Regions from separate parts of the Sporolactobacillus terrae genome, predicted to be linked through region 3. Evidence: riboswitches for the same ligand, from Rfam matches in the RefSeq annotation. Region 3 holds a riboswitch; each other region holds the start of a gene.
What was found. A riboswitch is a leader RNA that binds a small molecule or an ion and turns the genes downstream of it on or off. The one in region 3 is predicted to bind S-adenosylmethionine.
Positions count from the first base shown of each region.

Region 1: another riboswitch for S-adenosylmethionine. It lies ahead of K7399_RS12655 (O-acetylhomoserine aminocarboxypropyltransferase/cysteine synthase family protein); the one in region 3 lies ahead of K7399_RS14780 (amidohydrolase).
Region 2: another riboswitch for S-adenosylmethionine. It lies ahead of K7399_RS10390 (copper resistance CopC/CopD family protein); the one in region 3 lies ahead of K7399_RS14780 (amidohydrolase).
Region 4: another riboswitch for S-adenosylmethionine. It lies ahead of K7399_RS10165 (phosphoadenylyl-sulfate reductase); the one in region 3 lies ahead of K7399_RS14780 (amidohydrolase).

Region 1 is NZ_CP082837.1:2,650,255-2,657,479, forward strand. Features, by position in the region: gene K7399_RS12630 (LamB/YcsF family protein) at 1-151, opposite strand, end outside; gene K7399_RS12635 (NRAMP family divalent metal transporter) at 226-1,434, opposite strand; gene rpiA (ribose 5-phosphate isomerase A) at 1,694-2,398, shown strand; gene K7399_RS12645 (Gfo/Idh/MocA family protein) at 2,391-3,359, shown strand; gene K7399_RS12650 (aldehyde dehydrogenase family protein) at 3,487-4,983, shown strand; SAM riboswitch class I at 5,201-5,302, shown strand; gene K7399_RS12655 (O-acetylhomoserine aminocarboxypropyltransferase/cysteine synthase family protein) at 5,427-6,731, shown strand; gene K7399_RS12660 (NAD(P)/FAD-dependent oxidoreductase) at 6,812-7,225, opposite strand, start outside.
Region 2 is NZ_CP082837.1:2,176,531-2,183,755, reverse strand. Features, by position in the region: gene K7399_RS10405 (TetR/AcrR family transcriptional regulator) at 1-464, opposite strand, end outside; gene K7399_RS10400 (MMPL family transporter) at 810-3,872, shown strand; gene K7399_RS10395 (FbpB family small basic protein) at 4,102-4,260, shown strand; SAM riboswitch class I at 4,313-4,420, shown strand; gene K7399_RS10390 (copper resistance CopC/CopD family protein) at 4,594-6,345, shown strand; gene K7399_RS10385 (YcnI family copper-binding membrane protein) at 6,367-6,993, shown strand.
Region 3 is NZ_CP082837.1:3,064,302-3,071,526, reverse strand. Features, by position in the region: gene K7399_RS14795 (pyridoxal phosphate-dependent aminotransferase) at 1-114, opposite strand, end outside; gene K7399_RS14790 (Vga family ABC-F type ribosomal protection protein) at 432-2,000, opposite strand; gene K7399_RS14785 (serine O-acetyltransferase) at 2,462-3,016, opposite strand; gene K7399_RS14780 (amidohydrolase) at 3,373-4,539, opposite strand; SAM riboswitch class I at 4,833-4,936, opposite strand; gene K7399_RS14775 (VIT1/CCC1 transporter family protein) at 5,121-5,810, opposite strand; gene K7399_RS14770 (VIT1/CCC1 transporter family protein) at 5,832-6,578, opposite strand; gene K7399_RS16190 (hypothetical protein) at 7,144-7,225, shown strand, end outside.
Region 4 is NZ_CP082837.1:2,127,735-2,134,959, reverse strand. Features, by position in the region: gene cysT (sulfate ABC transporter permease subunit CysT) at 1-135, opposite strand, end outside; gene K7399_RS10170 (sulfate ABC transporter substrate-binding protein) at 185-1,189, opposite strand; SAM riboswitch class I at 1,832-1,948, shown strand; gene K7399_RS10165 (phosphoadenylyl-sulfate reductase) at 2,179-2,916, shown strand; gene sat (sulfate adenylyltransferase) at 3,006-4,160, shown strand; gene cysC (adenylyl-sulfate kinase) at 4,177-4,785, shown strand; gene K7399_RS10150 (nitrite/sulfite reductase) at 4,811-6,439, shown strand; gene K7399_RS10145 (DUF3906 family protein) at 6,446-6,664, shown strand; gene cobA (uroporphyrinogen-III C-methyltransferase) at 6,679-7,225, shown strand, end outside.

The DNA of each region.
Region 1 (7,225 bases), 410 kb from region 3:
GAACCGTGCGCCGCATTTCCGAATAGTCGCCGGCATGAAACCCACAAGCGACATTTGCCGATGAAATAAGCGGCAGCACTGCCTCGTCATTCCCAATCACATAATGTCCGAAGCTTTCTCCCAAATCGCAATTTAGATCAACTTGATTCATTCTCTGTTCCTTCCTTTTTGTTCATCAACTTGATTCCTTGAAAAGCTATGCAGCGGATGCAGCTAAACGCTCTCTTAGAACAGTGATGAAAAGCCTTTAATCACTGATTCAACACCGGCATACGCCATAAAGACAACAATAATCCATCCGAAAATGGTCAGCCATAGTGGGTGCTTATACAACTCGCCCATTATCTTTTTCTTCGTGACAGCAACCAATAAAATGGCTAGAGCAATAGGAAGAATCAGGCCGTTAATTGCTCCGACAATGACCAGTATCTTCGCCGGGCTGCCGATAAAATAAAAAACAGCTGTCGAGAAAACGATGAAGAAAATAATTAAGACCGGGCGCAATTTATGAAAAATGCTCTCGGTGCCCTTGTCTTTCGAATAGTTTAAGAAAGACACCGAAGTAAAGGTTGAACCTAATGTTGAGGTCATTCCGGCAGCTAGAAGGACCAGTCCAAAAAATTTATAGCCAAAATTCCCGGCTGCTGCACTGAAAATACTTGCAGCAGGGTTAAGCGGATTAAGCTTGAATCCTTCTGCAATGACGGCAAGCGCGGCAAGAAAAAGCAGGACACGAATAAACGACGCCACACCAATGCCGGTCAACGCCCCTTGATTTATGTAACGAATACTTTCCTTTCCTTTAAGTCCGCCTTCAAGCAGTCGATGTCCACCTGAAAAGGATATGTAGCCGCCAACCGTACCGCCAACGATCGTTACAATTGAATAGAAGTCAATATGCGAAGGCGCGATGGTATGAATCGCAGCTTGTCCAACTGGAGGCGAGCTGATTGCAACTATAAAGATGATGAGCAGCACCTTTACAACCGCAAGTACTTGAACCGTGCGATCCATGACAATCAGCGCATTGCGAACAAGAAAAATAATTAATGCGATCGCTCCGCCAATTAACGCACCATTTTCCGGAGAAATACCGAAGAGTACATTAAAACCAAGACCAACACCGCCTATATTGCCAATATTAAAAGTCAAACCGCCAATGACAATTAGCGCCGTGAGCACGTAGCCGAGCCCCGGTACCAATTCATTGGCAATCTGTTGTGCGCGTTTTCCCGAAACACAGATAATTCGCCAAATGTTCAGCTGAACGCCAATGTCAACAAGAATACAAACAAGTATGGCGAATCCGAAATCAGCGCCCATTTGCGATGTAAATGCAGCCGTTTGCGTCAAGAAACCTGGCCCAACAGCCGACATGGCCATAAGAAAAGCTGCGCCCATCGCAACATTGAACGCCTTTTTATTATTAAGCATGGAACTCCTCCTAGTTGTAAGAAATCATGACACAGCAATTATACACTATAGTTATAAAAATCTTCAAACTAATTTTTGGAAAATATAAAAACCACCGAAAAGTCACCATTTTATCCTATAAAATGAATAAGGTAACACCGATCTTCAGAATTGCAGACAAAATAGTTTAACTATGGGTATTCGCGTAGTATACTTACACCGTACACAACGCACATATTTTTATCCCGTGCACATATGTGCAAGTGGTGGGGAGGTAAACATGAGCGAAACAGATCTAAAACGAGAATGTGCCAAAAAAGCGTTGGCGCTGATTCCCGATCATTCGGTTGTTGGCCTTGGCGGCGGCAGTACGATTCGTCATTTAATCCAATTTATTAAAGAAAAGCCTGAGCGAAACATCCAAGTCGTCACGCCTTCAATGCAGACAAGACAGCTATGTCTGGCAAACGGTCTCACCGTACTTCACACGGAAGCGGTCGACCACATTGATCTCGCTTTTGATGGCTGCGATCAGGTTGATGAACAGTTAAACGCATTGAAAAGCGGGGGAGGCATCCACACACTGGAAAAATTGATTGCGACGATGGCAGACGAGTATATCTTGCTCGTGGATCAATCCAAGTATGCACCCGCACTTACATTCGAAAAGCCGGTTGTACTTGAACTCTTAGCCGAAGCACAAGCCTATGTCACGCATCAAGTCAAGCAGCTTGGCGGCCGACCGGTCATGCGTCAAAGTGAAGGAAAAGACGGATTCACGATCTCTGACAACGGACACCCGCTAATGGATGTTTTTTTTCAAAAGGTCCGTAACATTCGTCAATTAAACCGTGAATTGGCATCCATTCGTGGCGTGATTGATACATCTTTGTTCGTTAATGTTGCAACCAAGGCACTGATCGCCGGTGAAAACAGCATAAAGTGGCTGAACAAATCAACTCAAGAGGTGACAATCCATGACTGAACCGAATTGGGCCATCATTGGTCCCGGGGCCATCGCATCTGAATTTGCACAAACGCTGCAAGCAAACGGTCGTGAAATTTACGGAGTTGGCTCACGTCATCTTGAACGTGCTCAAGCCTTTGCCGATCAGCACAACATCAAGCATGCTTACGGGAGCTACAGCGATCTGCTGCATGACCCGGCAATTGATATTATTTATCTGGCAACCCCGCACTCCCATCACTATGACTACCTGCTTCAATGTCTGGAAAACGGTAAGCATGTACTCTGCGAGAAAGCGATCACCGTAAGCAGCAGACAACTGGATCCGGTTCTGGCTTTGGCACAGAAAAAAGGACTGATTGTCGCGGAAGCGATGACCATTTACCATATGCCGCTTTATCAAAAAATAAAAGAACTGATCGCAAATGGTGCAATTGGAAACCTGAAAATGGTCAACGTCACCTTCGGCAGCCTGAAACCCTACGATGTCTCGAACCGTTTCCTTAATAAGGATCTTGCCGGCGGCGCCTTGCTCGACATCGGCACCTATGCGCTCTCCTTTGCACGCTTCTTCTTAACCAGTCAGCCTGATGAAATCTTAACAACGGTTAAACCGTTTGAGACCGGTGTCGATGAACAATCGGGAATTATTTTAAAAAATCCGGATGACGAGATGGCGGTCGTCACTTTAACCATGCGCGCAAAGCTGCCGAAACGTGGTATTGTGACCGGCGATAAAGCCTACATTACCGTGGACAACTTTCCAAGAGCAGACCAAGCAACCATCACTTATCCGGATGGTCGCACGGAAGTGATCAAAGCCGGCAGTACTGCAAAAGCAATGGTTTATGAATATGATCACATGAATGCTGCGGTCAGCGGAGCGATCACGGAACAGACTGCGCGTCTGACAAACGATGTCATGCAGATGATGACCAACATCCGTGATCAATGGGGAATCCGTTATCCATTTGAATGAGGCAGATTCGCTCAAATCATAGTTTTTAAAATAAGAGAGCGTTTTCTTTTTAATTTTTATATGTCTGTATTACAATATACCTGTGATATTAATTACACTAAATTCTGACTTGAAGGGAAGATGTGCAATGAGCATTCAAGACACAGTCCTGGAACACGCAGTAGATTCAGAATACAAATTATATATTGGAGGAAAATGGGTCACAGGCACGGAAGGCAAAAAGATCGCAAGCTATAACCCAAGCAACGGCGAAAAGCTGACTGAATTCGTTGACGCTAGCCATGCCGATGTAGACGCTGCAGTTGAAGCAGCGACAAAGGCTTTTGAAACATGGAAAGACACCAGCGTTCAGGAAAAAAGCGCCATCCTGCTGAAAATTGCCGATCTGATCGACGAAAATACCGAACATCTTGCACTTGTTGAAACGTTGGATAACGGCAAACCGCTCCGGGAAACAACAAACATTGATGTTCCGGCTAGTGCAGATCACTTCCGCTATTTCGCAGGCGTCATCCGCTCTGAAGAAGGCACAGCAAACGCTCTGGATGAAAATACATTAACAATTAACTTAAAAGAATCATTAGGGGTTGTCGGCCAAGTCATCCCTTGGAATTTCCCATTGCTGATGGCAGCTTGGAAGATTGCCCCGGCGATTGCTGCGGGGAATACGGTTGTAATCCATCCATCGTCCTCAACATCGCTCAGTTTGCTTGAACTCGCGAAGCTCCTTGATCAAGCGCTTCCTGCTGGTGTTGTGAACGTCATCACCGGACGCGGATCGGATTCAGGCGACTACATGCTGCACCACGAAGGATTTGCTAAACTTGCGTTTACCGGGTCGACCCAGATTGGTTATGAGGTTGCCGAAGCAGCCGCAAAACGGCTCATTCCGGCAACACTCGAACTCGGCGGCAAATCGGCAAACATCTTCTTCGATGATGCCCCTTGGGAACGTGCCATTGAAGGCGCACAACTCGGTATTCTATTCAACCAAGGTCAAGTATGCTGCGCCGGTTCTCGAATCTTCATTCAGGAAGGGATTTATGATAAATTTGTAGCCGCTTTGAAAGAAGCATTCGAAAAAGTAAAAGTCGGTCTCCCTTGGGAAGATGGCGTACAAATGGGCGCTCAAGTCAACAAACATCAATTGAGTCAAATTCTTGATTACGTAAAAATCGGTCAGGACGAAGGCGCAAAACTTGTTACCGGCGGCTGCCAGCTGACAGACAACAACCTAGATAAAGGGGTATTCATGGCGCCAACCTTGCTTGCAGATGCAAAGAACACCATGCGTATTGCCCAGGAAGAAATCTTTGGACCGGTTGCAACTGTCATTAAATTTAAAGATGCCGATGAAGTAATTAAACTGGCGAACGAATCGGATTACGGGCTCGGCGGCGCGGTTTGGACAAAGGATATTAACAAAGCATTGCGTGTCGCTCGCGGCGTACGCACCGGACGCATGTGGGTCAACACCTACAACCAGCTCCCTGCCGGCGCTCCGTTTGGCGGCTATAAGAAATCCGGAATCGGACGCGAAACATACAAGAGCATTCTCGATGCATACACGCAAACCAAGAATATTTATATCAGCACCAAGGAAGACGTCGACGGTCTTTATTAATTTTGAGCATTACAGTGCATTTTAAAAAGAGGGTCTCATCCTGTCTTTGGACACTGAGACCCTCTTTTTTGCCATTCAGAACCGATAGGCCGCGTGGTCACGCAATTGAACAGTGCATCGGCAACTGAGTTTTCTTAAATATAATTATTCCGATCTTTTTACTTATTTTATCTTGACAAACCCCTTGGGCGAAGCTAAACTTAACTCAATTAAATGAATCTTATCAAGAGCGGCGGAGGGACTGGCCCTGAGAAGCCCGACAACCAGCACATCGGTGTATGGTGTTAATTCCAGCAGATTAATTTCTGGCAGATAAGACTAGCATCGGCGATATAAGCCGCTTCTCAATAGTCTGCGAGAAGCGGCTTTTTCATCATCTGCTCACGCACCTTCTTCTAAGATTTTATTTAATGTACTCGAAATGAACAAAGGGAGCGATTCACATGGCAGAAGAACACAAGTACGGATTTGAAACGCTGCAGGTCCACGCAGGACAGGTGCCTGATCCTGCAACAGGCGCACGTGCAGTGCCGATTTATCAAACAACATCGTTTGTTTTTAAAGATGCGGATGAAGCAGCCGATTTTTTCCAACTGAAACGACCGGGTAACGTGTATGCACGAATTATGAATCCTACCGAGGATGTCTTTGAACAGCGTGTCGCTCAGCTTGAAGGCGGATCTGCCGCACTAGCAACCGCTTCAGGACTCGCAGCAATCACCTATTCGATCTTAAATGTTGCAAACAGCGGCGATCACATTGTTGCAGCGTCGACATTGTACGGCGGAACCTACGAATTGTTTAACGTGACCTTGAAAAAGCTCGGCATCGATGTTACCTTCGTTGATCCGGATGATCCGGAAAACTTCCGCAATGCGATTCAGGATAATACCAAAGCGCTTTACGGTGAAACAATCGGAAATCCGAAAATCAACATCCTTGATATTGAAGCCGTTGCGAACATTGCTCATGAATACAATATTCCACTGATCGTCGATAACACATTCGGTACACCTTACCTTGTTCGTCCGATTGAATTTGGCGCCGATGTTGTTGTACATTCCGCTACAAAATTCATTGGCGGTCATGGCACTGCGATTGGCGGCATCATCGTAGACGGCGGAAAATTCGACTGGCGTGCAAGCGGCAAGTTCCCGGACTTTACGACACCGGACAAAAGCTACGGCGGTTTAGTTTACGCAGACCTCGCTCCGGCTTCCTTTGCCGCAAAAGCGCGTGTTCAGCTGTTGCGCAACACCGGTGCAACCATCAGCCCGCAAAATGCTTTCTTATTCCTGCAAGGCCTTGAATCGCTCTCGCTTCGGGTAGAACGCCATGTTCAGAATGCCCGCAAGGTCGCCGAATACTTGAATAACCATCCGAAAATCACATGGGTTAATTATCCTGACTTAGAAGATAACCCGTACCACGACCTTGCGAAAAAATACTTCCCAAAAGGCGCCGGCTCGATCTTTACATTCGGCGTTAAAGGAGGCCGTGAAGCCGGCAAAGCACTGATTAATAACGTGAATCTCTTCTCCTTGCTGGCAAATGTCGCCGACGCGAAGTCGCTGATCATTCATCCGGCAAGCACCACACATGCAGAACTGACACCGGAGGAACAGGCGGTTACCGGTGTAACACCTGAACTGATTCGTGTATCTATCGGCGTTGAAACCGTAGACGATATTATCTACGATCTGGATCAAGCACTTGCAAAAATTCCAGATACAGTAGAAGCAAAATAAAAAAAGAGATGTGTTACATTACAGGGGTTATTGCATAAGGGAGTCTGCATACGCAGGCTCCCTTATATTATGACTGCAGCCTAACTGAATCTGCCCTTCTTCAGCATGGTTTCAACACCGCCGATCTTTACCAGTGAACGGTTTTCAATCACCTTTTTCATCACGGATGCCGGACGACCTTTTAACCCTTTACCCATGACTTCCCCAACCGCATCATCGCGTCCAAGTGAACAAACCGTCCCTTTAAACTTGAAAACAAACGGCTTTGTCGGTCTATCATCCAGCATTGCTTTAACATTGTAGGCAGCACAATCTGCCTGTTGCAGTGCGATTTGAGCAGTCGTCGGATAAGGTTGCCCGCTGCCTGGATCAATCACTGCGGAACAATCACCGATAATCAGTATCTCCGGATGATCCGGAACCGACAGGTCATCCATGACACGCACGCGACCGCGCCGCTCTTCAAAACCTGAATCACGGACAACCGCACTCCC
Region 2 (7,225 bases), 890 kb from region 3:
GCGCTAATTGAACCATTGACAAAATAGGAAAAATAATACTTTAGAATGTGAGGATTCTGCTCATGAAAATCCTCTTTAAATTCCTCAATCGCTTGTTCTTGTACTTCAGAAAACAGCTCATTGATCATGATGCCGTCACGGTAATTTGCCAGAATTATTCGGCTAACTGCTTCGTTAGCTTTTAATTTAATAATCAGTCTTTTTAACCAATCATGAAGCTGTTCTTGCGGACGCATGGCTAAAATCGGTCTGATTTGATCGACAAGCTCTGCTTCAATTTTATGGAATAAATCAAGCGGGTCGTCAAAGTGCAAATAAAACGTTCCCCGATTGACATCCGCTTCCCTGCAAATTTGAGTAACCGTTATCTTAGAGAGCTCATTCGTGTTCAGAAGACGTAAAAAGGCCTCCTTGATCACTTGGATCGTATATTGGGTTCGTCTGTTATTCTTTGTACCCACCATCAGATTCACCTTTTCCTTCATTTATTAAACAATGCGTGATGTGTTTGTTTATTCAATAACAGAAAACAAAAAATTACATATTGAACTTAACGTTTACGTTCACTATACTATCAACGTGATATCAAATCAACACGATGTTCAATGGATTCTAGGAGAGAGAATAAATGAGGCTTTTAGAAGTCAAGAACGGGCTTAAACGATGCCCGGGGGATTCGACGATCATTGCCTCTCTCTAATAAACAACTGCCTGAACGTACGCTGTTTGATCGAGAAAAGATGATTCTGCTTATGAGTAATGATCGCGAGCAGGTGAAATTCATTTAGTTTTTACAGGGAGGATCAGAAGTGAGAGGAATCATTAAAGCGCGCTGGATCATTTTATGCTTATGGCTTGTTGCAACGGTTGTGCTCGTTGCCATGCAGCCGGATATCAATGCCATTCTTAGAGACAGAGGGCAGAAGGCATTAAACGAAGACAGCCCATCGGTACAAGCTGACGCCATATTGAGTAAAATGGAAAAGTCGAAGGGAACCAATAACCTGATTGTCTTTCATGACAAGACTAAAATTTCCAATAACGAGCTGAATCAGATCGAGCAGGGTGTGACACAATTCCGTGATGATGCAGATACACTCGGAGTTGCCGATATCATGGATCCTTTCAGTATCCCTGAAGCGAAAAGTTCGCTGATTTCGAAAGATAAAACAACGGTAATGGTGAGCTTCAAGTTAGACAAAAAGTCTCGCGAAATCGATGACATTAAGAAAGCTATTGATCAGCGGTTGGACAAGGTGACGGTCACTCATTACCTAAGCGGTGAGGATTTCATTAATAATGACTATTTAAAGGCATCTCAAGGCGGAGTTGAGAAGAGTGCGGCACTGACCGTTCTGTTCATCTTAATTGTCCTTGTCATTATGTTCCGATCAATTGTTACACCGGTTATTTCGTTACTTGCGGTTATGTTCTCCTATCTTTGCTCGATGGGGATTGCAGCGCAGTTGATTGACAAAGCAGGCTTTCCGCTTACAAGTCTGACGCAAATGCTGCTTATTCTGATCCTGTTCGGCATTGGGACCGATTATAATATACTGCTGTTTAACCGGTTTAAGGAGGAGCTGGCAAATGGACTGTCTGTTGACGATGCGATTGTCTCGACCTATCAAACGGCGGGGAAAACGATTGTCTACAGCATCCTGACGGTCTTTATCGCTTTTGCAGCACTTCTATTCTCTCAATCGCCGATCTATCAGTCGGGCATTGTCGTGGTCATTGGTGTTGCGTTCTTATTACTCGAGATACTCACCTTAACACCATTTGCCATGAAACTGCTTGGCAAAAAGCTGTTCTGGCCATCCAAAAGTACTAAGGGACACGGTGAGAACAGGATGTGGGCGGGAACTGCGTCGCTGGCAACCAGGCATCCGATTATCGCCGTAATTCTGGTGGCCATACTGATTGTGCCGGCCGTGTTTTTCTATCAGGAAAAATTAAACTTTGATACGATCGGCGAACTGGGCAACAGCTATCCTTCGTCTAAAGCCATGAATATTGTGGCGGATCATTTTGGCAAAGGCAATGCGATGCCGGCAACGGTTGTCATTGAGAATAAAAAAGCGTTGGATAATAGCGCGTCGCTGGCGGCGATCGATCGACTAACCGGACAGCTGGAAAAAATTAAAGGCGTAAAACAAGTTTCTTCCATAACAAGGCCTCAGGGGCAAGAAGTGAATGGCTTTTACATCGGTGATCAGACGAAGTCGGTGACAGACGGATTGTCCGCGACGCGGAAGGGGATCGACCAAATCGGCGGCGGCCTGAAAACGGCTCAGAAAAAGCTTGGCTCTGCTGACTTCTCTCAAGTCAATAAGATGGTCGATGGAACCGCCAAGCTTGAGAACGGCATGACTGCCCTGACCAGCGGACTTAAGCAAATCCAAAATGGGATCAGCGGCACGGGTCAATCACAGACGATCAGTGATGGGATCGGACAAATGGAAAGTAATCTTGAAAAAATGAGCGGTGCTGTGAACACACTTGCCGGTAACTATGAGCAGATGCAGTCCGGCTATGCAAAAATGGGCACCAGTTATCAAGACACGGCAAAGGCACTGCTGGGTGTCAAAAATGCACTCACGCAAATGCAAATGCTGACATCGGCGCTTGGTGACAGCAGTCCGGGAGTTGCCGATGATCAAAATTATCTTCAATTAAAAGCAGGCATCGATCAGTTGTCTGCATCATTGGCCAAGATTACACCGGAAGGCATCGATGCATTAAACAAGAACTACAATGCACTGACGAGCGGATTCAAAACGGCGAACACTCATCTGACTGAGATGAGTGCCGGCCTGTCCAAAATGGCTGAAGGACTTGAAAAAATGAAAAGTGGCCTTGACAGTGCCTCCTCAGGCATCGGCAAGATCGTCACCAACATGGATCAGGTAACGGACGGACTGGGGCAAATGAAATCCGGTCAGCAGAAGCTGGCAGATGGGCTTAACGGGTTCCATACATTCAGTAATAAACTCGCCGATGTGAATAAAGGTTTGGATCAACTATCGGGCGGCTTGGGAAAGACCAACGCTTTCCTTTCACAGCTTAATGAAAATCGCGCCTTCTCGATACCGGATGAAGCACTGAAAGATAAACAGTATCAGCAGGCTTTGGATGCGTTCATGTCTAAAGACCGGACGATTACAAAGATCACGGTAATTCTTGACAATGATCCGTATTCAAAGAACGCTTTAAACACGATAAAACAAATGAATACACTGTCGAGGAGCGGAGTGAAAGGCACGGAATTGGCTGATGCGAACGTAGCCGTTGCCGGTCCAAGTTCGACAACCTATGATACAAACAACGTTCTGACAAAAGATTTGAATCGCTTAACGGTTATCGTACTCATTGGCGTGTTGCTCGTGCTGATCGTTGTGATGCGCTCCTTCTGGATCCCGGTGTTTATCACGGTGTCTCTAATGGGTGCATACTATGCGGCGATGTTTGTCTTGAACGCGCTGTTCATCACTATGCTCGGCTTAGAAGGGATCTCTTCTTTCGTTCCCTTCTTCGCCTTTATCGTGATCGTTGCGCTGGGTGTAGACTACAGCATCTTCCTGCTCGCGCGTTATAAGGAATATCCGCTGATGTCGGGCAAGGAAGCGATTGTCGAAGCTGCAAAACGAGTCGGCACTGTGATCTTATCGGCCTTCGTCATTCTTGGAGGAACCTTTGCAACCTTGATGCCATCAGGAATTGTACTCCTTATTGAGCTAGCAACGGCTGTGATTACCGGTCTGATCGTGCTTTGCTTCATTATGCTGCCGATCTTTGTTCCGGCAATGATTTCACTCTTTGATTCTCCGCCAACGTTTAAACGGAGCGCGGAATCAGCAGTAAACGAATAAGAAATTTTACCGATTGAACTTAATATAAAAAATGAAGATGCCTCAAAAGTCGACGACGATGAGGCATTTTTTTTCGTACAAGGATACAAACGTTTAGGGTCATGGGATGGCTGAACGGGGATAAACGGCTAAGAATTGACTATTGATACGGATGCCAATTTGTATTACAATGTGTAAAACACCTAAAACATATAATAATACTAGGATTAATGATGAGAGGAGGGAAATCATGGTGCGTAGGCGTTTCGTGTCTTTTAATAAGTTGGTACAGCAAAATATATCTGAACTATTAAGTACAGAATCAGCGATGCAAGCATTAGAGGCGAAATTGGACCAAAGACGAGCGGCAAAACGAGTGAACAGCAAGCCGCAAAGTAAAACGCGGTAAAATAATGCCTATCTTAACGGGATGCTGTGGTTGTTGAGAATTGAATACTGAATGCTTATCTAGAGTGGGGGAGGGACTGGCCCAATGAACCCCGACAACCCGCATGATTGCATGCACGGTGTCAATTCCAGAAACACTGAAGGGTGTTTGAAGATGAGAAAGGGCAAGCGCAGCAAACCTTTCGCATCGGCGTCAGGCTTGTTTTTTTATCAGCACTATTTTTTAAAGAAATCAGATTTCTGTGCTCCTTTCGTTATGTCATGTCATTTTCAAGGTGTTTCATGCGGGATCACGCACAACAATGATTCTGAAAGATCGGATGGTTAAATAATTATGAAACAAAAAATTAGTGCGTTTCTCGCTCTTATTTTTTTTTCTCTAATGTTTGCTAGTTTTGCATCGGCGCACGCTTTTGTTGTGCAATCGAACCCTGCTCAGAATCAACAGGTAAACGGGAATCTTAAGCATGTCACGATTCAATTTAATGAAGAAATCCAACCGACTTTTCTGACCTTGGAGGTTTTGGATCAAAAGGGCAGCCGTGTTGATACAGATCACGCACAGCGCAACAAGAAGAACCGAACCGTATTGGAAAACGGTGTGAAAAAGCCGCTCACCAGCGGCTATTACCGGATGAATTGGAAAGTCGTATCGGCAGATGGGCATGCCGTTCACGGAACGATCGGTTTTCACGTTGGACAACCGACAGAAAGTGCCGCAAATGGGCAGGCTTTCAGTGATGCAAGCAGCGATCTTCCAGGTGTGGATCAAGTTGTGATTAAATGGCTGATCTACCTGGGACTGTCCTTCTTCTTTGGCATCCTGTTCTTCCTAAAATTTTTCAATCCGGCACGAAATCTACCGATTTATCAGAAAAAGGCGCTGCAGCGAACGCTTTGGAGTGCCGCAGGAATTTTGCTGCTTGGCGTTCTGCTCGCGCTGCCGCTTCAAGTGACACGCAACGCGGATGTGAACTGGCTGCATGCGTTTTCGGGTAAAGCCGTTGGCGAAACGTTGATGGCCACTTCATTCGGTACACCATGGTTCCTACAGATCAGTAGTTTGATTCTGTGTATCGCCCTGCTTTTCTGGTTGTTTCGCACGCGATCCGAGCGAACGGTTCGTGGACTCTTATGGGTGCTCATCGGTTTGCTGTTCGTCTTTTCATTATCCAAAGCATTCATCGGCCATGCTGCAAGTACAGAGGATCAGGAATTGCGGCTTTGGGCCGTGGCTGCGGACTTTCTGCATCTGTCCGCCGCAGCAATCTGGATCGGTTCATTACTTAGCCTACTGCTTTTCCTGCCCAGGTCTGTTAAAAATAATGATTCCCCTGAACTGCAAAAGAAGATCTACTGGCAAACGTTGCACCGTTTTTCAAATGTTGCGCTTCTTTTAGTTGGGGTAATCTTTTTGACGGGCTTGATCGGCACGCTGATTCACTTGACGTCATTTCGTGCGTTCTATACCTCAATCTATGGTTGGATCATCATCATAAAAGCGGCGCTTCTGTTGATCATGCTGCTGTTTGCGCTCTATTCGAACATGCGCGCGCAGAAGCAGGGGGATTTTCTGAGAAAAAGTGTGCTGGGTGAGCTTCTGATCGGGCTGACGGTCTTACTGGCTGCAGCCGTCTTGACCAACGTTTCTCCTCCTGTTCCGAAAGCAGCGGTCGACGAGGGCACCTTTGAGGGATTTAGTGCAAAGTTCAACAATGGTAAACCTACGAAGACTGCCCATCCGCCGACTGTATTGGAAGATCCGAAAAAAACGATACGAGCTAAGGAAAAAAGCTACGTACTGACGCTGCGCGTCGAACCGCTCAAACTCGGACCCAATACGCTGTACTTAGATGTTCTTGATCATGGGAGGCGGGCGCGCAATCTACAGCAGGTTGTCCTAAAGATCCGCTGCATTGATATGGATATGGGGGAAACCAAAGTCCAAGTGCCGCTAGCGAAACTTGGCAAGGGATTTGTTGTTAACGATGCATTTGATATGAAGCATCGTTTTCTCATCAATGTCCATGTTCTTGATAAGGATTATCAAGCTGTCGATAAAGACTTCATTGTAAACATCAAATGACCCAAAAGGAGCAAGCGATCAATGAAAAAGTTTAGCCAAACCATCACCGCTGCGTTCTTCTCTGCTGTACTCCTTTTCGCTTTTCACGACAGTGCATCGGCCCATGTAACCGTCAAGCCGGTTCAGTCGATCACAGGATCGAGCGAAACGTATACAATCACTGTCCCCACTGAAAAGAACATTCCGACGACTAAAGTGGCACTGCGCATTCCGAAAAACGTTCAATTCTATAGCTACCAACCGGTGCCGGGATGGACGACTGAAGTCATCAAGAATGCGCACGGACAGGCGCAAACGGTGAGCTGGACAGCAAAGGAGAGCGGAATTGCGCCTGGAGCGTTCCAACAGTTTCAGTTTCGCGCACTGAACCCGAAACAAACCGGCGCTCTTGCTTGGAATGCTTATCAAACGTATAAGGATGGCAGTATTGTTGAATGGACAGGCAAAGAAAATGGCGAAACACCTCACGCGATAACAAACGTCGTTAAAAGCGCGGATACAACGCGCAGTGTGCCGCATGGCGACAGAGGCAATCAAATCCTTTCGCTCACTGCGATCGTTCTTTCGGCAATTGCCATCGCTCTTTCCGTCATTACGCTCGTTGCACTTCGAAAGAAAAAAGACAAAGTATCTTCTGATGCCAAGTAATTGACGAGTGCATGCGCAGACCATATAGGTTGAATCTGTAACAAATAAGATCAGAATACATAGCCGCCTTCAACTGAAGGTGGTTTTTATTTTGTCCGGACAACCAAATGATGAGGCATCATTTATCGATAAGATTTGTTTATCCATGACGGTAGCAAAAAAACAAATAAATATCTTAAAACAATAAATATTTATTGAAAAACAATAAATATTGGTATAAAATCAATTTGAA
Region 3 (7,225 bases):
AAAGTCCGGTTCACCAACCGCAAACGAAATGACATCATCAATACGCGCGGCACGCACCATCATATCCCGAATCGGCGATGGATGGATGGCGGCCACTTTCTTTGAAAATTCCACGTAACGCTCCTCCAATTCTTAATAACCTTTCTCTATACTATCAGTAAATCGATTCGAGCGGATAAGCAAAAGATGCTTTAAAATAAATTTTCACAGCCAATGCATCCCGGTGCTTTGGGAAAAACAAGCATTGTTTAAATAAAGCGCGTTGTTTTCCAGAATCCTAATTGCCGTGCGACAAAAAACGAGCGGTAGGGATTCACCCTCCCTCCGCTCGTTTTCTTGCGTTGCTCGCGCTGCGTTTTCGTATCTGCTTTGATTGGCCAGCTTTATCCTATTTAATGCATCATTGCCCGTTATCGTCTGCCTTTTCTCGCTTACTGTTCAAGCTCTTTCTTTTCTTTTAAAAGCTTCTGGAACGCTTCCTCCAATTCAGACGATGGTTCAATACTCAACCGGCTGAGCACCTCGGTCATCTTTGTATCAATAATCAGCCGCTGGTCCTGTTTCACGTCGTGTTTCTTTTTCGGTTTCCGGTTTCGGAACTGCCGATAGCTTCCTTCGAAAAGGGTGATTTTCTGATTACGGATCTCAAGCACCCGCGTCGCGACACGCTCAATAAAGCGACGATCATGGGAGATGAAGATCACGGTTCCTTCATAGTCCTTAAGCAGTGATTCAAGCGCTGAAGCGGCTTCCAAATCAAGATAGTTCGTCGGTTCATCCAGAATCAGTGTATTCATCTCGCTTAAAAAGAGTTTGGTTAGCGCGACTTTGACGCGTTCACCACCGCTAAGTACGTCAACCGGTTTTTCGACAGCATCGCGGTAAAAATGCATCCGTGCCAGTACCGTTCGAATCAAGGTTTCACTCTGTTTGGATGAGACACGGACATTCTCAAGAATCGACTGTTTTTCATCTAAAATGTTCAAGTTCTGACTGAAATAAGCAATTTTAACCGAAGGCGATTGTGAAATTCCTGCTTCTTGGTGAATGATTTTTTTAATCAGTGTCGTCTTCCCGCTCCCGTTCGGACCAATGACTGCCAGTTTATCGCCGCCGCGAATAAGAAAACGTGCACGCTTCCACAGCACCCGTTCGCCAATCTGCCCAGATACATCCTTCACGCGAAAAATGATTCGGTTTTTAAATGCATCGGCATTGGGCAAAGCCATTTTGATCGGTTCGACTTCTTTAACCTTATCAACCTTTTCCAATTGATCCAGGCGTGTTTCAATGGAACTTGCCGTTTTCTGCAGCTTCTTCTGTTTTTTTGCGAAATAGGGCCGTGCACCTGTAATCTTTGATTCGGATGCACTCACATGTTTCGGCTTTTTCGTGGCCCGCTCAGCTTTCCTCACCTTTAATTGCAGCGCATCCTCCAGTTGGCGCTTTTTCTTCTCATATTTTTCATAAGCAAGTTGCTGCTCGGCGCGTTGGGCTTCTTTTTGTTTTTCGTAGGCGCTGTAATTGCCCGTGTATTTCGTTAGCTTCCCATCCTCAATCTCCCAGATTGTCGTGCACAAGTGGTCGAGAAAGGCACGGTCATGCGACACAAGGATCAATGCGCCTTGCCAGGCATTCAATTTCTTTTCCAGCCACTCAATATGCTCAAGATCAAGATTTGTGGTTGGCTCATCAGCGAGCAAGAGTTCCGGCGCCCTAAGCAGTGCCTCCTGAATGTATGCCTGCGTCACTTCACCGCCGCTTTTGGTCGTATCCGCGCGTTTCAGCTGAGGCAGCAGGTCACATGATGCCCGTTGGATCACGGTTCCTTCCTCCGGAGTCAGCTTTTTCGCAAGTATATTGAGCAGTGTCGTCTTCCCGCTTCCGTTTCGTCCAACCAGACCAATCCGATCCTTCTCATGCACGTATAATTGATCGATGGCAAACAGTAGCCGATCTTTGACCGAGTGTTTGATCTTCATTGCCTCAAGTAAAACCATTGCATCATCCCCATTTTCATTCAATATCCGGGGACAGAAAAATGCCCCCTATCCGGCTTCAGAATAGGCGGCATCACTTTGGTGAACAGCAAAAAGAGATCCACTCTTTTTGGGCACGAGCGAAGAAAACCATCCTACTCTGAACATCCGACTGAAGGCATGAAGACAGAAAAAAGCTACTGTTTCAACGTCCCTCAGTTATCAGCTTCAAAAATAGGATTAGTTTTTCATCGGCCCTTGGTTCACCCTTCCGTTCGTTTGATTACCTTTAGTTTAGTTAAACGCTCTCCGTTTGTAAAGTCCGACCGCCTCTGAGCACTTATCTGCATTCGAGGATCACGAATTTTTGACACATGCTGCTTTTCAGTTGACGTTCCTTGCCTTGTCAAGGTTGGGCGTGATCATGAAGCTCCGCCAGTTGGGAGATGCCTTTTGATGAGACGTGCTGAACGGCTGAGTTCTTACTTCTTCCTTAAATTTACTGAGGGGGAATGTCGTGTATAGATGATTTTATCGCTTTTGATGATGTGGGCCGGGATGCCGACTGCCCGAGCAATATCTGGGACATCCTTTAAAACGACAGCGTTTGCTCCGATAATTGCGCTGTCGCCGACTTTGATCGGCCCAACCACTTTGGCACCGGCGCCGATATAAACATCGCTGCCGATGATCGGTCCAACATCAGGATGTGTTCTGTGATGAGAATTTTCACCAATCGTCACTTGCTGAAGGATTGATACGCGCTCGCCGATGACCGACCGTTCGTGGATGACAACTCCATTGCCGCCGTGAGCTAAGTAAAGACCCGCACCGATTTTGGTACTTGCAGGGATGTCCGCACTGCAAAACCCCTTTGCAATAACTAAATTCAAAATCTTATAACTCCACCAAAGCAGCCAATGAAACACCGGGACTTTAAAATCTTCGTACAGCCAGTTGCCAAAGCGGTAAATGGTGAGTACAAGTTTTCCATTGACCCGATCATTCGCCTGCATATCGATTCGCCATTTTTTCATCCAACCACCAAACTCTTGTCTTTTTCCATTACTGATGCATCATCCTTTCATTTTTTAGATAAACTTTGCTCATCTGCAACTTTCTGCCCACGATCCTAAATATAAAGATACAAAAAAACACCTTTCTAGGTGCTGTCCGATTACTATGAATAACAATGGAAGAAGCGCTCATCTTTATATTTTAGCAGAATTTTCAGATTGTGTAAAACGATCTGCTTTATCCGCTCAATTCAGGCTACGCTTTAAAGCAGTGGCGACTTAACCACATAATGAGCCACTCGTCCAACACGGCTGGTCCCGGCAAAACTGGCGCTCGACCCCGGCTGCATGATCGGTCCGAACACATCGTTAAAAAATCAGGATAGAAGCGTTTCACCATCGCTTAAGCCCCTTTCAAAATAGGCTTTGACTAATGCAATGAAAAGAGGAACGGATGTTTCAAAGGCTTTCGGATCCGCCTTAAATTTGCTGTTATGCACCGGATAGTCCGAAGAAACACCAACATTGAAAAAGGTGCCGGGAATCACCTGTTGATAGGATGAAAAATCTTCGCCGCCCATACTTGGATTCAGAGGAACAACATCAAAGTTCTGCTCCTTTGCTACAGACGCAACCAGTTTCGTTAAGCGGTGGTCATTCACCACGGCCGGCGCACCATCCACCCATTTAAATGCACCGCTAATGCCATTGGTAGCGGCTATGCCACGCGTCACCTCCTGCAAACGGGCTTTGATTTGCCCGCGAACGCTTGGCGCGTATGAGCGAACCGTCCCTTCAAGCAAGGAGGTACTCGGTAGGACATTCCATGTCTTTCCAGCTTCAATGTGTGTAATCGACACCACACCTGGTTCGAAAGGACTGATATTGCGGCTGACAATTGATTGAGCGGCACCGATCAACTGCCCTGTCGCAACAATCACATCATTCGCATCTTCAGGATGAGCGGCATGCCCTCCTTTTCCTGTAAACGAAACAAAGAAGCGATCAACCGCGGCATTCAAATTGCCTTCTTTTATACCCACAACGCCCGCCCGTAGTTCTGTATTGACGTGAAGACCAAAGATCGCTTCCACACCCTCTAAGATGCCGGTCTGCACAACCTTGTCTGCACCATGATCGACTTCTTCCGCCGGTTGGAAAATAAGCAAGACTGTTCCGTTCAGCTCATCTTCAATTTTTTTCAATTCGATGGCTGTCGCAAGTAAATTGGTTAAGTGAAAATCATGACCACAGGCATGCATCCGATTGGGATACTCAGAAGAGTAGGTCAGCCCTGACTCCTCGTTAATCGGCAGTGCATCAATATCCGCTCGAAGCGCAATCAATGGTCCGTCATGCTTGCCACCGATCTTTGCGAAAACACCGGTATCCAGCGGGTTGGGCAAAAGCTCAATCGCGTGCTCGGTCAGCACCTGTTTGATTTTTTTCGTTGTTTCAAATTCGCTAAGCGCGAGTTCCGGATGGCGATGAAACCAGTGAAAGAGCGGTTCTAATGTTTGCAAAGTTTCCTTAATCTGAGTCATGTCAATCCTCCTCATACGTCAGTTTTTGCAGAAAAGCTTGCGTGCGCACACGTTTGCTGTTTTCAAAGCGTTCTTTTGGTTTCGAATCCTCGACCAGTTCCTCGTTCTTCTCGAGACGACACTAAGACTTTCCGTTACATCTTCAAGTACGGTCTTATTTTTGAACAAGTTATTATGTTGGAATACCATGGAACTTTGCCCGCGAACGCTGCCCTTACACGAATCGTGTACAGAAAAACGGCTATTTTTCTTGAGTCGAAGAAAAATAGCCGTCGCAACGTTCGCTGCTATTATTCTTATCTCTCAGAATGAATCTGCTGGATGTGACACCATACATCGTGCAAATGCTGGTTGTCGGGGTTCATTGGACCAGTCCCTCCCCCGCTCTTGATAAGAATGATTCAGTTGGTGTATTGAGTGTATCTAAAATAATTGCAAGCGTCAAGATAATTCTTAGTATTTTTATCCGAATAATTTAATTAGGCGCATCCATTGTCACGAATTCGTTGAAAAGAGCGGGACTACAGCCTCCTTGCGCCACAACCCTAACCCGCCTTTAAATCATGACGGGCACGCTGTTTTCAAACAATCAGCACACCGACGTAATAATGGATCAGCATTGTAACAATCCCTATGATCACATTACGAATAATCGCTTTTTTAACAAATCCTCGGCCAAGCTTCGCGCCAAGAAACCCGGTAAGTGCTACGGACAGAATGACTGCACCGATTGTTCCCGGCCATTGCGCGTTTCCAGGAAGAAAGGTAAGGGCGAGAAGGGGCAGGCAGCCGCCCATCGCCGCAGAGATCAAAGAGGCACATGCGGCAAACCAAGGATTCATATAATGACCCAATTGAATGTTGTGCTTTACGTCGACAACGGTTTGTAATGGGCGGCGTACCATCAGTTCTTGGGCAATCGCGTACGCTGTTTTGCTTGTTACCCCTTTCGTTTGATAATAGTCCGCAACCTGCTGCAGCTGAAGCGCACGATTGCTTTCAAGCAGTGACCGTTCTTTTTCCACAACCGCATGTTCCGTATCTTTTTGCGTACTAACCGATGCATATTCTCCTGCTGCCATTGAGAACGCGCAGGCAATCAAGTCGGATAATCCGGCGATCAAGATTGTGAAGTGGTTCGTCGTTGCCGCACCCACACTGAACAGCACGCCGACAACGGTCAAGATTCCATCATTCGAACCGAGCACGCCGGCTCTTAGTGTATTTAATTTTTCACTCATGGTCTGTTTCGTTACCTTACTCTGAATCAATGAAACTCATCTCCTGAATCCTTAGGCAAATAGACTTCCGATAAAGTAAGTGACAAGCATCGTCAGCAAGCCCGCCACTACATTGCGAAAGACGCTGCGGGATCGATTGGTGCGCGCCAAGGCAGCGGCGCTGTACCCTGTAATCATGAGCGCGAATACGACAGCGAGCATCGTTCCAATGGTCTTCCATTGAGCGGGCAACAAGGTCATTGCCATAAGGGGAAGCAATGCTCCCAGTGTAAACGACAGCATCGAAGCCAGTGCGGCCGCAAACGGACTTGTGAACTGTGCTGGATCAAACCCATATTTCTCACGAACGACCGTTCCGAGCGGATCACGCGCCATCATTTCTTGAGCCGCATGTTCAGACAGCTCATGAGAAATCCCCGACGTCTCCAACCGCTTGCAAATGTATTGATACTGTTGGTCATAATTTGTTGCCAATAATTGCTTCTCTTTTCGTGTCGCTCGTTCCTGAGCATCGCGTTCCGAATGGACCGACACATACTCTCCCATTGCCATCGAGATATTTCCCGCAAGCAAGCCACCGATTCCGGCTATAAAAATCGCAAAATTATTATTTGTTGCTCCGGCAACGCCTAAAACAATGCCGGCAACGGAAATAATTCCATCATTCGCCCCCATCACGCTCGCGCGCAGGACGTTAACTTTCTGAGCTAATGTACTTTTACGAAAAAATTTTTTTAGCGTCTCATTCTCTTTCAATCTCAGTTTCAATTTTTCGACGTTATTCTCCATCATTGACATGACTCTGCGCTCCCTTCCAATGATCACTATTAATAAAAGCTCTAATTTTCATCGAGGAAACATTTATTCTATACATAAAATTGTAGCACTTGTTATTAGAAATTCAAGCCTTTATTATCATTTATATTTTTTAATTGATAATGATAATCACAATTAATTACGCTGATAACAAAGAATGATTATCATTGTTAATCGCCGTATTATAGGATTATTTCGTTAAAAATCACAATTAAGAATGAATGAACTCAGAATCAATCCAGATGATTTTATATATACTATTTATCAATTAATAATCATTACTTTATTATATTCAAAAGGAATTCACGTTTTGTCTTATCGTTTATAATTGAGAATTAAGCGAGGACATGAATTGCTGCTGTTCCACGTAATAAAATGGGGGACCACCTCGAAAGATGATGCAGAGGAATCGGAAATCTCAACGATGCATTCGTTATCATGACACCACCGAGGCAGCATTTTTTCCGGCAATCATGTATAATAGATTGTAAATACAGAAAAATCAGTAAGAAAATCGTAATGATTTGTTAATGCAAAGGAGTGCAGCATGTTCGAATCGAACAAGAACAGAAAAGACAATTTCGATCGCGTATTTATCGGAAAACCAGGATGTATGTCCCTGATCGTCA
Region 4 (7,225 bases), 940 kb from region 3:
GAGCCGAGCTGAATAAATAAAGACAAGTGAAAGCGGGATCAGCACGAGCAGAGACAGGTAGAGCGTCGACAGACCCATCGTCAAGCCAAAACCGGGAATGGATTGTTTCTTTTTTGAATGCTGAATACGTGACAAATTTCTCAACTCCATTGCGCACGGATTAACAGAAGCGAATGTACAGTGATTATTTAGAATAAATTTGGTCGAATGTACCGCCATCAGCAAAATGCGTTTTCTGAGCTTTTGTCCAACCGCCGAAGTGATCTTCAACCGTTACAAGATTAAGTTTTGGAAATTGATCACTATATTTAGCCAGAATTTTCTGGTTCCTTGGTCGATAATAATTCTTCGCAATAATATTCTGAGCTTCATCGCTGTAGAGGTATTTCAAGTATTCAGTAGCGACCTTTGTTGTTCCATTGCTTTTCGCGTTCTTGTCGACAACTGCAACGGGTGGTTCTGCAAGAATACTTAGTGACGGCGTAACGATATCAAACTTGTCCTTGCCGAGTTCATCGATGCTCAAAAACGCTTCGTTTTCCCAGGCGATCAGCACATCACCGACACCGCGCTCCGTGAACGTTGTGGTTGCGCCGCGTGCACCGGAGTCAAGCACTTTTACGTTGGAGTAGAGTTTTTTGACGAATGCCTTGCTTTTCGCTTGGTCGTTATTATATTTCTTGTCCGCATAAGCCCAGGCCGCTAGATAGTTCCAGCGTGCGCCGCCGGAGGTTTTAGGATTCGGGGTGACAATAGAAACGCCTTTTCGTGTCAGGTCATCCCAATCTTTGATGTGTTTCGGATTGCCTTTGCGCACAAGAAAGACAATGGTTGAGGTATAGGGGGTGGAGTTATCAGGCAGTCGTTTTTGCCAGTTTTTATTCAGGTTGTCCGTGCTATCGGCGATTGCGTCAATGTCACCAGAAAGGGCCAGTGTGACGACATCTGCTTTTAAACCGTCAATAACCGAGCGGGCCTGTTTGCCTGAACCGCCATGGGATTGCTGAATGGTTACATTCTGATTTGTTTTCTTCTTCCAGTACTTGGCAAATGCAGCATTATAGTGTTCGTAAAGTTCTCGAGTTGGATCATAGGAAACATTAAGCAATTTGATCGACTTTTTCGTATTGTCGCCGGATCCTTGTGAAGCATTGCTTGATCCGCAGGCGCTGAGCACACTGATAATCATCAATGCAGCAAGAAGCAACAAGCTGTGTTTTTTCATTTTAACTTCCCCCTTAAATAGCATTGCATTTTTCTTTTTAAGTGATGGTGTCACGAAAGCAAACAATCAGCAACAAAGGAAACGGGTTTGAAAAAAGCTGCAATTAAGGACACTTATCAACGCTCAGGCAGAAGAATCGGTAGGGTCTGCGGCAGCCATCGGGCAGTCGATAAGGATTCGCCTCAATTCTTTCTCCATAATTTTCACGAAAAATCCCCATTCTCTGAAAACGGTGTGAAGAGGATTACATACGTACCAAGAATCCGGAGATCCCTAGTCTATTAGGGAGAACCTGTTCGATTTAGCGCCTTTACGTATTCTTACAAAAAATGGTTTCCGGGTAGCTACGGGATCTCCGCTGTTCACGATAAGCGTCACTTAAATTGGATTAATCCTATCACTATAGTTGGTATTAGACAAGGGATAAATTTACTAAAATCAGAATTTGTTACATTTTGCAATTCTATCAACCGGTCTTGCGTTTCTATCATTCAGCAACTCCGTTTATCCGATGAATCAATAAAGAATTTTAATTAATTTGTAAACTATGAATAAAGGATCATTGACATCCCTTGCGATTCATTCTAAAATCAAACACAATTAAATGATCTATCCAGAGTGATGGAGGGACTGGCCCGATGACATCCGGCAACCTGCACAGATTCGTTTTCTCTGTAAGGTGCTAATTCCAGCAAAATGGTCAACCATTTTGAAAGATAGGAAAAACGACGCAACCCTTTTTCCTACAAAATGGAAGAAGGTTTATTTTTTTAGGAGGAGGTTAAAACGAGTGGCATTTGTCATTACATCGGTTTGTATCGGCGAACATGCAGGGAAATGCGCAGACGCTTGCCCTGTGAAAACAATGCTGGAGGATGCAATGCCGGATGGCGGCAGGCACAAACAGTGACAACTAGCGGGATTTTTTTGCCTAAACGCAGACTGCGAAATTGATAAAAGAGGTGAGCGCAACGTCGAATACAGTAACTTACAGTCAATGGGGCAATGCGAAACTCCCTGAATTCAGTGATCGAACAGCGTTGCTTGAGTCCAGAAAAGTACTCGGGTGGGCCTTCCAGGAGTATGGGGATAAAGTCGTTTATTCCTGCAGTTTCGGTGTTGAAGGAATGGTGCTGATTGATCTGATTTACTCAATAAATAAAACTGCTTCGATTATTTTTTTGGACACTGATTTTCACTTCAAGGAAACCTATGAGCTGATCGATCGCGTGGAAAAGCGTTATCCGCAACTGAAGATCATCAAAGAAAAACCTTCGCTTACCCCTGAACAGCAAGCTGAAAAATATGGCGCGGAGCTTTGGAAGCGGCGACCCGATCTCTGTTGCCGGATCCGCAAAATCGATCCGCTTGCGGGGCGATTAAAACACTATAACGCATGGATTTCCGGGCTAAGGCGTGAGCAGTCTCCACTGAGACGATCCGTTTCATTTGTAAACAAAGATGAACGCTTTCAATCGGTGAAAATTTGTCCGCTTATCCATTGGAAATGGACGGAAATATGGGATTATGTGCGCAAACATGATTTACCGTATAATCCGCTGCATGATCAAAACTATCCTAGTATCGGCTGCGCCTATTGTACGCGACCGGTGAAAGCCGGCGAAGATCAGCGCGCAGGCAGGTGGAGCGCGTTTGATAAAACGGAATGCGGGCTTCATTTAAAAGGCTGAAAATCCGAGTATAATGAGATGAATAATACGATTATTGGTATTTGAAAACATGCAAGAAATGCAATTTTAGAAACGGAAATGAGGGGAAAATCATGACAAGCATACCGCATGGCGGCACACTGGTGAATCGGCAAAACTTTGGGGGAGCCGTTGATGAACTGGATAAAGAACTTCAGATTGACCAAGTCGCATTGAGTGATCTGGAATTGATTGCAAGTGGCATTTACAGCCCGCTCACCGGTTTTCTTAATGAGGAGAACTATCGTTCAGTCGTCGAAACGATGCGGCTGACAACTGGGCTTGCTTGGACAATTCCGGTGACATTGCCGGTAACCGAGGACGCAGCTGAACGGGTAAGCATTGGCGAAAAAGTTAAACTGACCTACCAAGGTGAGGTATACGGTACGATTGAGATCACCGAAAAATATCATCCGGATAAGGAAAATGAAGCAAGAAAGGTGTACTTAACCAATGATACCGCACATCCGGGTGTGAAACGGTTGTATGAACGCGGCGACGTGTATCTGTCTGGTCCGATTGAACTGATTAAGCGCTCGAAACGACCTGCTGAGTTTGCGGACGATTTCTTGGATCCTGCAGAAACGCGGCGTTTGTTTGATCGAAAAGGCTGGAAGACCATTGTTGGCTTTCAGACGCGTAATCCGATCCATCGCGCTCACGAGCATATTCAAAAGACAGCGCTTGAGACGGTTGATGGGCTGTTTATCAATCCCTTGGTCGGCGAAACAAAAAAAGATGATATTCCTGCGGATATTCGTATGCGAAGCTACCATGCCTTGATCGACAACTATTACGTGAAGGAGCGAACGGCACTCGCCGTATTCCCGGCTGCGATGCGCTATGCAGGGCCGCGTGAAGCTGTTTTCCATGCGATTTGCCGGAAAAATTTCGGGTGTACGCATTTTATTGTCGGCAGAGATCATGCCGGGGTTAAGGATTATTATGGACCCTATGACGCGCAGAAGATTTTTTCTAACTTTTCGCGTGATGAACTGGATATTCAAACCCTTTTCTTTGAAAACAGCTATTTTTGCAAAAAGTGCGGAAGCATGGCGTCAAATAAAACCTGCCCGCATGATCCGTCGAACCATGTCTCCCTTTCCGGAACGAAAGTAAGAGCTTTGCTTAGGGAGGGAATCCGTCCGCCTGAAACGTTCAGCAGGCCGGAAGTCGCTCGGGTTTTGATTGATGGATTAAGAGAAAAGGCAGATCTTGCGAAGTAAGGGGGATGTAGGGCACATGGCGGATGCAGAGCATATCATTTGGCATCAAACGACCGTAACGAAAGCGGACAGAGAAAGAAGAAGCGGACACAGGGGCGCCGTTGTTTGGTTTACCGGCTTGTCCGGCTCAGGAAAATCGACGCTTGCCAATCGTGTTGAACATGAACTTTTTAAGCGCGGAATCCATACCTATCTCCTTGACGGAGACAATATCCGAACCGGGTTGAACAGCGATCTGGGCTTCTCCGCAGCGGATCGAAAAGAAAATATTCGCAGAATCAGTGAAGTAGCCGGCTTGTTTGTCGACAGCAATGCGATTGTGCTGACTGCCTTTATCTCGCCTTTTCAGGCAGATCGCGAAGCGGCACGACAGCGCGTCGCGGATGATGAATTTTTTGAGATCTATGTAAAGTGCCCACTTGAGGTATGCGAAAAGCGTGATCCGAAAGGTTTGTACAAGAAAGCGCTCGCCGGTCAAATTACAGCATTTACCGGTATCACATCGCCCTATGAAGAACCTCCGGCGCCTGATCTGATTATTGATACATCGGAACAGCGTTTGGAGGAGAGCACGCAGAGGGTCATGGATCTATTAGAAAAAAACCGGGTGATCGGCAACAAATGATCCGGTAATGAGGAGGAAGACGCCGATGGCTTATGAAAAGGTTTGGGCGAATAATGAGAAACTCAACAAAAATGAAATCAATAAGTTAAAGAAAGACGGGCTGTCAATCTTTGATGATATTCCGAAGTATGCGAAAGAAGGATTCGCATCCATTCCGAAAGATCAGTACATGTATTTTAAATATGCTGGGTTGACGGTACAGAAACCCCAGGATAAAGGATTGTTCATGCTTCGGGTGAAAGTGCCGACGGGAATTATGAACAATAATCAGGCAGTCGTTCTATCAGAAATTGGCAACGCATTCGGGCGCGGTTTTTTGGACCTCACCACGCGTCAGGCAATCCAATATCATTGGGTTCCTCTTGAGAAGCTCCCGGAAGTTTTTGATCGTCTGCATGCAGTCGGTCTGACAACAAGTGAAGCAGAAGGCGATGCACCGCGCAACATTGTCGGTAATCCGCTTGCCGGTATCGATGCAGACGAATTGTTTGACACACGTCCGGTCGTAAAAGACCTCTTTGACTTTTTCCAGGATAATCCGGATTATTCCAATCTGCCGCGTAAGTACAAAATATCAGTGAACACAAATATTTATAACGCGGGGCACGCCCAAATCAATGACCTTGCTTTTATTCCGGCGACCAAAGTGATCGATGGTCAATTGGTTAAGGGGTTTCATGTGCTGGTTGGCGGGGGTCTTGCGGCGAAGCCTTATCTTGCCCGGCAGCTGAATGTGTTTGTTCGTCCGCAAGAAGTGGTGAAGATCGCTGCAGCGGTTACTAATCTGTATCGCGACTATGGTTATCGAAAAAGTCGCGCACGCGCACGGCTTAAATATTTGATTGCCGACTGGGGCATTGAGACGTTCGAGAAGAAAGTTTTGGAGCAGACCGGACCATTTGAAACGACTGGTCATGATGAATTTAAAGGATGGAATGCAGGTTTCTTCTACGGCGTGCATCCGCAGAAGCAAAAAGGATTCAGCTATGTCGGTGTCAGTGTACCGGTTGGACGTATCGCAGCGAATGATTTTTATGCGTTTGCTCAGCTTGCAAAAACCTATGGCAGCGGCGAATTGAGAACCGCTAATTCTCAGAATCTGATTATCCCCAATATTCCGGATAACCAAGTTGAAAGCTTGCTCGCAAACGTTATTTTCAAACGTTTTCCGATTCGACCGTCACATTTTATCGGATACGCAGTTGCCTGCACCGGCAATGAATTTTGCAATCTGGCCCTGACGAACACGAAAGATCGCATGAGAGAAATCGCAGAATTTCTTGATCGGGAGATTGATATTGATGTTCCGGTTCGTATTCATATGGTTGGCTGTACGAATTCTTGCGCGCAGCGTCAAATCGCCGAAATCGGTTTGCAAGGACTGAAGCTGCGCACGAAGGATAAAAAGCTGATTGATGCCTATGAACTGTTTGTCGGTGGGACACTTGAAGGTGAGGGCAAATTTAACGAACGGTTAAAAGGGAGAATTCCTAACGATCTATTACCGGATGTTTTGAAAGACTTCCTGATTTATTTCCGAGACAACAAGGAGCTTGGTGAGAGCTTCTATGCATTCAGCAACCGTGTCGGTATACCGTTTCTGCAAGAATTACTTGATAAAATTCTAAAATCGCGCACACAGGAAGTCGGGTGAAGGGCCATGGAGTTGTTTCGCTTTATTGTGACGGCCGGTACATCGGAGATTCCAGTCGTCGCTGTAGCAGAAAATGAAGAGGCAGCCTTCCGAGTTGTCGACCGGGAATTGGATCATACCCTTTTAAAATTACCGCAGATCGATCATATTGCTCTGATGCAAAAAAAGAGTATTTCAAAAAAAGGGTCAGGCTTTGCGATTCTGCCAAGGGAACGATTTGAGTAAGGGAGGAAGAACGGATGGGAAAAGTATATTTAGTCGGTGCCGGTCCGGGTGATCCGGATTTGATCACTGTCAAAGGTCTTCGGCTTATTCAAACTGCTGATGTGATTGTCTATGACCGACTGGTGAATGACGTTTTGGTCAATGAAGCAAAACCGACTGCCAAACGCATTTATTGCGGAAAAATGCCGCATTCGCATCCACTAAAACAAGGAGCAATCAACCATATCTTAGTCAACCAGGCTAAGAAAAATAAGCGCGTTGTTCGATTGAAAGGCGGCGATCCGTTTGTTTTCGGACGAGGCGGTGAAGAAGCGGTATTTCTTGCAAAAGAAGGGATTGCTTTTGAAGTGGTGCCGGGTATTACCGCAGGAATTGCTGCACCGGCTTATGCAGGCATTCCAGCAACCCATCGCGACTACTCCAGTTCACTGGCCTTTGTAACCGGGCATGCGAAAGCGGGTGGACAGGAAAAAATCGACTGGGCAAAGCTGGCTACCGGCGTCGATACGCTGGCAATCTACATGGGTGTCGGCAATATCGCCCATATTACGAATGAACTAA